One region of the Paenibacillus sp. 7541 genome, then DNA from elsewhere that is predicted to be linked to it. Evidence: riboswitches for the same ligand, from Rfam matches in the RefSeq annotation. Region 1 holds a riboswitch; the other holds the start of a gene.

Evidence for each region. Region 1 has a riboswitch for ZMP and ZTP ahead of purT (formate-dependent phosphoribosylglycinamide formyltransferase). Riboswitches for the same ligand answer to the same signal wherever they lie in the genome.
Region 2: it holds a riboswitch for ZMP and ZTP, as region 1 does, so the genes downstream of both, rpiB (ribose 5-phosphate isomerase B) here and purT (formate-dependent phosphoribosylglycinamide formyltransferase) in region 1, are expected to answer to the same signal.

Annotation. Positions count from the first base shown of each region.
Region 1 covers NZ_NQLZ01000003.1:29,110-32,757, reverse strand. Annotated here, with positions in the region: gene CHH75_RS02015 (carbohydrate-binding protein) at 1-380, shown strand, start outside; gene CHH75_RS02010 (LacI family DNA-binding transcriptional regulator) at 518-1,564, shown strand; gene csaA (chaperone CsaA) at 1,607-1,927, opposite strand; ZMP/ZTP riboswitch at 2,203-2,284, shown strand; gene purT (formate-dependent phosphoribosylglycinamide formyltransferase) at 2,370-3,530, shown strand.
Region 2 covers NZ_NQLZ01000021.1:2,915-6,562, forward strand. Annotated here, with positions in the region: gene CHH75_RS12905 (manganese efflux pump MntP) at 2-559, shown strand; gene CHH75_RS12910 (low molecular weight protein arginine phosphatase) at 599-1,192, shown strand; ZMP/ZTP riboswitch at 1,416-1,497, shown strand; gene rpiB (ribose 5-phosphate isomerase B) at 1,614-2,069, shown strand; gene CHH75_RS12920 (TIGR01440 family protein) at 2,181-2,765, shown strand; gene CHH75_RS12925 (serine hydroxymethyltransferase) at 2,846-3,648, shown strand, end outside.

The DNA of each region.
Region 1 (3,648 bases):
GCTTCAGCGGAACGACGGAAATCAAGCGCAATACTTTGCTTCGCACCGGCGGGTATGAGCCGAACTGGAATACAAGCTTTGGCGGCTTGTGGATCTATGCCGAGAACCAGAGCATTACCGCTCCGATCTTGATTGAGCAGGTCGATATCCTTGACAGCACGTACGAAGGCGTGAAGCTCAGCTATAATCAGCGGATTCAGCATATTGCGTTTGATCGAGTCACCATCGACGGGGCAGGGACGCACGGCATCTATTTTGACACCGTTACCGGCTTGGGAACGTTCTCGAATGTGGTCATCTCCGGGACAGGTTCAGGGCCGGTGCACAACCCCGGACAGGCATTTCAAATTGTTAGAGGCCCGGGAAATATAGGCTGGTGACTGTAAGTCCGGCATAGATGAACGTATCGAGCAGCTTAGGAGCAGTGAGGATGAGTGATGTTCGGATGCTGATTTTCGGATTGGGCGGAATTGGGCTATAATATGGTAAAACGTTTAATGCAGAGAGCGGTGTCTGAATGAAACAAGAAGTCAGCATTGTGGATGTGGCCAGGGAAGCGGGCGTATCGATCGCTACCGTATCCAATGTTGTGAACGGAAAAGGCCGTGTATCCACGAAGACGATACAGAAGGTCAGGAAAGTGATTGATGAGCTCGGTTATACTCCGAACTTGCCTGCACGCAATCTGAAAACAAAGAGAACGGATCTGATCGGGGTTGTCGTTCCGACCATGAAGCCGGGGCGGTTGCAGGATAATCCGTTCTATTGGGATCTGCTTGCCGGTGTAGAGGAGGGAGCGCGGGACCGCAGCTTCCACATTATATTGACCGGGATCGACGAAGCGACGGAGACGTTCTCGTTTGTGAAGGAGCGAAGGCTGGATGGATTGATTGTCGTCGGGACGAACGAGGGATCGCAGGCGGTGCAGCGGGTTACGGGGCTCGGGGTGCCAGCTGTTTTCATCGACAGCTATTTGAAGGATAGCGGACTATACCAGGTGAATCTGGATGATCGGCAGGGCAGCTACCGTGCAACCTCGTACCTGATCGAGCAGGGTCATCGCCGCATTGCGCTGCTGATCGGAGATATTCCGATGGAGCGGATCGCCTACTACGGGGTGCTGCATGAACGTTGGCTCGGTTACCGGGATGCGCTGGAAGAGGCTGGTATCCCGTATGATCCGAGACTCATGATCAAGCTTCCGACCTCGCTGGCAGGCGGCTATAAGGCGGCCGACCAATTGGTGGAGCTGCCTGATGTGACGGCGATCTTCTCCTTCTCGGATGTCAGTGCGATGGGGGTTCTGAAAGGGTTGAAGGAAAAAAATAAAAGTGTGCCAGGCGAGTATTCGGTGATCGGCTTTGATAATCTGTTCATGTCAGAATATACGTCACCGTCACTCACAACGGTGTCGCAGAACATTATTGAGAAGGGGCATGCGGCGGTCCGCATGCTCCTGAATCAAATCGACGGGGAGCCATTAAGCGAGCGCCGCATCGTGCTCCCAGCCGGCCTCGTTGTGCGGGAGACAACCGGCCCGGGTCCACATCAATCGTCAGAATGATCCTGCACCTACCTAAGGATTAGGCGCCGCCTATCTGCTGGATTAAGCGATGGGTGTGCCGTTTGGAACAGCGGTGTCGGGAGCGAGCAGAACGACATCGCCTTCCTCGGGAACGCCACCGAGTACAAGCACTTCGGACTTGTAGCCGGCAATTCGTCTTGGCGGCAGGTTCACCACAGCGGCGACCTGACGTCCGATCAGCTCTTCCGGGTCATATCTGCGGGTAATCTGCGCTGAGGATTGCTTGATGCCAAGCTCGCCGAAGTCGATGGTCAGCTTGATGGCCTCGGTAAAGAATTGGGCGGTTACTATTGTGCCAATGCGGATATCCAGCTTCATAAAATCGTCGATGGTTGCAGTCATGGATCGTACGCCTCCCTTAAAGATCTATAAGTTGAATTAAATTTAGGATCAAGACCACCTGAGTGCTTAATAAGTGCATGGTGGCTCTCCAGCCTCTTAGCGGAGTTATTCTCCCTTAGTTCAGGGATGCCCCTGATCAAACGGGATAATGGTGCTAAGCCTGCAGGCAACGATTCCGCTTCCCCCATTATATAAGCGATCATGGCTGGCGGCAAAATTTTCGCAATCATTGCAATTTCATGAAATATTCAGTATGATGTTGCTGACAAATGACAAGCTCGATGTGTAACTGGCGAAGCATGGGGAACCATGAGGGAGCACATCCGGTTAGAGCAGCCGTACGCCTGGGCAAGGTAAGGGACATTGGGTACCCTTGCCTTTTTTTGTTCTTTAACCATGATAACAAGCGGAAACTACATAGTAGAAGGAGAGCTGCAACCTTATGTTCAAAACGAAGAAACTGCTGCTGCTAGGCTCTGGCGAGCTTGGCAAAGAAGTGTTGATTGAAGCCCAAAGATTGGGTGTGGAGACGATCGCGGTCGACCGTTACGAAGGTGCGCCGGCGATGCAGGTAGCTCATCGTCATGTGGTGATTGACATGCTGGATGCCGGGAAGCTGAGGGAGGTTATTGAACGCGAGCAGCCCGATCTGATCGTGCCCGAGATCGAAGCGTTGGCCACATCCGAGCTGGTGAAGCTGGAGGAGGAAGGCTTCCGCGTCATCCCGACTGCGCGAGCGGCCAAGCTGACGATGGACCGTGAAGGGATACGCCGTCTGGCGGCGGAGCAGCTGGGGCTGCCTACGGCAGGGTATCGCTTTGCCGATACGTACGCTGAGTTTGAGCAGGCCGTTCGTGAAATGGGCTATCCGTGTGTTATCAAACCGCTGATGAGCTCTTCGGGCAAAGGACAAAGCGTCTGCCGGAGCGAGAAGGATATCCGGACATGCTGGGAAATTGCAATGGAAGGCGGCCGGGTTCAGAACGGGCGTGTCATCATTGAGGAATTCATTCGGTTTCAGTCGGAAATTACATTGCTGACCGTCCGTTCCGTGAGCGGAACCAGCTTCTGTCCGCCGATAGGTCATATCCAGGAAAACGGGGACTACATCGAATCATGGCAGCCTCATCCGATGAGCGAACGACAGCTCGAAGAAGCAAAATCGATCGCAAGAGCGATTACCGATGAGCTGGGCGGGTACGGCTTGTTTGGCGTTGAGCTGTTTCTGGCCGAAGATAAGGTCTACTTCAGCGAAGTGTCTCCGCGTCCGCACGATACGGGCCTGGTGACACTGGCAAGTCAGAATCTGTCCGAATTTGCGCTGCATGTTCGCGCGATTCTCGGCTTTCCGGTTCCGGAGATTGAACTCGTGGCGCCAGGTGCGAGCCGGCCGCTGAAGGCGCCGGAGGAGCTGGATAATTATGCGATTTGTGGCGTGGACAAGGCGCTGGCCGTTCCCGGCACGCAGGTGCGAATTTTTGGCAAGCCTGTAACGAAGGTGGGCCGCCGGGTCGCGGTGGCCTTATCGACAGGCGAGACGACCGAGCAAGCGCGTGAGCGGGCCGCTCAGGCACTGGCGGGTCTTGTAGTGGAGCAGGCATAAACATCCGGTAGGGCCGGAAGTCTCAGGGGTTGTGAACGAGGCTTCCGGCCCTCGGTGCGAAATCGAACAAAAATTTATGTTGATCATCCAACGGTTCATGATAATATAGCAGTAAATA
Region 2 (3,648 bases), on a different contig from region 1:
CATGCAGATGGCATCTGTCCATTCGGGACAGCTTGCGACAATACTCATGATGGCGTTTGCGCTTGGGCTTGACGCCTTCTCGCTGGGCATCGGCATGGGCATGAGAGGAATCCGGTGGAGGCATGTCTTGATGACCAGCCTGCTCATTGCCGTGTTCCACATGATTTTGCCAATGCTCGGCATGATGGCTGGCCGCTATATGGGCCTGCTGCTCGGTCAGGTGACCGGGTTGGCAGCGGGCGGGCTGCTGGCTCTGCTTGGGATGCATATGATCTACAATGCCTTCCGCGGCGGCGGACAAGTGATGAAGCCTACCGCCTGGTTCGGAATGCTGCTGTTCTCCCTCAGCGTCAGCATGGATTCGTTTTCCGTCGGCCTCTCGCTCGGGATGGTTGTCAACGATATGGTGCTGATTGCGCTCAGCTTCGGCGCCGTTGGCGGGCTGATGTCCGTGCTTGGACTGACAGTGGGACGGCAGGTAAGCGGCAGACTGAGCGAGTATGGCGAGATGCTCGGGGGCATTATTTTGTTTGTGTTTGGTTTGATGTTTATCTTTTGATAGAATACTGGGTAATAGATACTTCGGGAGGTGGGGGTCGTGAAACATATTTTATTCGTCTGCACCGGGAATACGTGCCGTAGTCCCATGGCCGAAGGGTTGCTGCGCAAGCTGGCCAAGCAGCGTGGAATCGAGCTTGAGGTTCGCTCTGCCGGCGTTGCGGCGGTAGAAGGGATGCCGATATCACGGCATGCGGAATCGGTGCTGAAGGACCAGGATATTCACGATCAATTCTATTCCAAGTCGCTCACGGGCGAACTGGTTAATTGGGCGGACTTGGTGCTCACGTTAACGCAGTCCCATAAGCAGTATGCGATCCGCCAGTTCCCTGATGCTGCGGACAAGACTTATACCCTTAAGGAATATGTGGAAAATGACGAGCGGGTGCTCGGCGATCTGAAGGAACAGGACAGCCTGTACGTGTCGATGGAGCTTGCCAAATCGCTGGGCAATGACATCAGCGACGCGGACAGGGAGCGGCTGATCGAGCTGCGGCAGCGCATACCGAGCTTTGACATCTCCGATCCGTTCGGCGGATCCCGAGAAGAGTATGAAGCGACAGCTGCGGAAATCCGCACCGCTTTATTCCGGCTGCTGGACAAGCTGGCGTCCTCGGACCAGAATCGGGCTTGATCCGATCATCGGATGTTCGTCTCATCCTGCGTTCTCATCAGGCCCTACATTTTTTTGTTTATTGTTAAAGATGCGTGATGGTGGCGGTGAGGTTTATTTGGGGCCTTATTTATGAAATGTTGTCAGGCGCCTGAGGCGCGAAAGCAGTCTGGTTTATCATCAGGGCATCCGCAAATGGCGCTTGCCTTTCATCTGCAATTGCTTTAAGATGAAGGGGAACCTAAAGATCCGGTGTAACTGGCGACGAAGTGGATGAAACCACGATGGAGCATCGGATGATACGGCCGGTCGCCTGGGCAAAGAGCATTTAGTACACTATCGGTGTGCTGACTGCTCTTTTTTCGTCTTTTGCGCGGAAATTGCGGTATAATGAAACAAGCTTAGTCGCAAAAGCGAACATGAATGAGGGGGTTATTCATAGATGAAGGTAGCACTCGGAACAGATCATGCTGGGATTCGCTTGAGAGAGGAAATTGCCAGCGTCATTACGGGTCTCGGACATGAGGTCATCGATCTCGGATGCGGCTGCACGGATTCCGTCGATTATCCGGACTACGCGCTTCCGGTCTGCGAGAAAGTCGTATCGGGCGAGGCGGATCGGGGGATATTGATATGCGGAACAGGAATTGGCATGAGCATTGCTGCCAACAAAGTGCCTGGCATCCGGTGCGCATTGACGCATGACGTATTCTCCGCCAAGGCGACCCGCGAGCATAATGACAGCAATGTGCTGGCGCTCGGGGAGCGAGTCATCGGTCCGGGTCTGGCAGCAGAGATCGTCACCGCCTGGCTGACTACGGAATTCAGTCATGGCGAGCGTCATGTGGGCCGTGTTGACAAGATCAAGGCGATTGAAGAGCGGTATTTGAAGCGTTAATCGTCCGGTGACGGAATCGAGCAGGGCGCTGAATCGCATCCCTTATAGGTTTGGGGGCTTGTGCGCAGCTGCTTGTCCGGCAGATCAGCGGTATGAAAGGAGACGATCGACTTGAGTACATCTTCGAACATATCTTTCAGCGAACAGACAGCGGCCATCGTCCGGGAATTGGCCGAGGCGGCGAAGCTGGGTCCGGGCAAAGTGCTGGTGGTCGGTGCGAGCACCAGCGAGGTGGCTGGTCGGCGAATCGGCACCGGCGGTGCGGTGGAGACGGCGGAGGCGCTGTATCAGGGCATCGCGGAAGTCCAGGCGGCGTTCGGTTTCGCAGTGGCCTTTCAATGCTGCGAGCATCTGAACCGGGCGCTGGTCATGGAGCGTGAGCTGCTGGAGACGCTGGGCCTGAATGAAGTGGCTGCGGTGCCGGTTCCCGGAGCTGGCGGCTCAATGGCGGCTTACGCCTACCGGAAGCTGAACGATCCTTGTCTCGCGGAGCGGATGGAGGCCCATGCGGGCATCGATATCGGCGAAACCTTGATCGGCATGCATCTGCGGAGTGTGGCGGTGCCCTTCCGTCCGAGTCTGAGGTATATCGGCGAGGCTCGTGTGAACGCGGCCTATTCCCGGCCGAAGCTGATCGGCGGCCAGAGGGCGGTGTACCAACTGGAGTCTGAGGGCGGCTCGGCCCTGTGTGATTAATTCGATGAGACGCTTGGTGTACAGCTGCGCCTGACATAAGGTGCGGACACAATAATCTACAATATGGGAGGATTCGAATCATGATGGAACACTTGCGGAAGAATGACCCAGCGGTGCTGGAAGCGATGGACCTGGAGCTGAAGCGTCAGCGCAGCAATATCGAGCTGATTGCCTCGGAGAACATTGTCAGCGAGGCGGTTATGGAAGCGATGGGCTCGGTGCTGACCAATAAATATGCGGAAGGGTATCCTGGCAAACGCTATTACGGCGGATGCGAGCGCGTGGATATCGTGGAGGATATTGCGCGCGATCGTGCCAAGCAATTGTTCGGTGCGGATCATGCCAATGTGCAGCCGCATTCCGGAGCTCAGGCCAATATGGCGGTATATCTGGCGGCGCTTAATCCAGGCGATACCGTGCTCGGGATGAATCTGGCCCACGGCGGTCACCTGACTCACGGCAGCCCTGTGAACGCATCGGGTGTGCTGTACAATTTCGTGGCTTATGGCGTGCAAGAGGATACGTTCCTCATCGATTATGATGAAGTGCGCAAAGCGGCTTTCAAGCACCGTCCGCGCCTGATTGTTGCCGGAGCGAGCGCATACCCGCGCATTATTGATTTTGAAGCGCTGGCTTCCATCGCGAATGACGTGGGTGCCCTGTTCATGGTTGACATGGCTCATATTGCAGGTCTGGTAGCTGCAGGTGTTCATCCAAGCCCGGTTCCTCATGCCCATTTTGTAACAACGACCACTCATAAAACGCTTCGCGGCCCGCGCGGCGGCATGATTCTGTGCAAACAGCCTTGGGCGCAGGCGATTGATAAAGCGGTGTTCCCGGGAAGCCAGGGCGGTCCGCTCATGCATGTCATTGCATCCAAAGC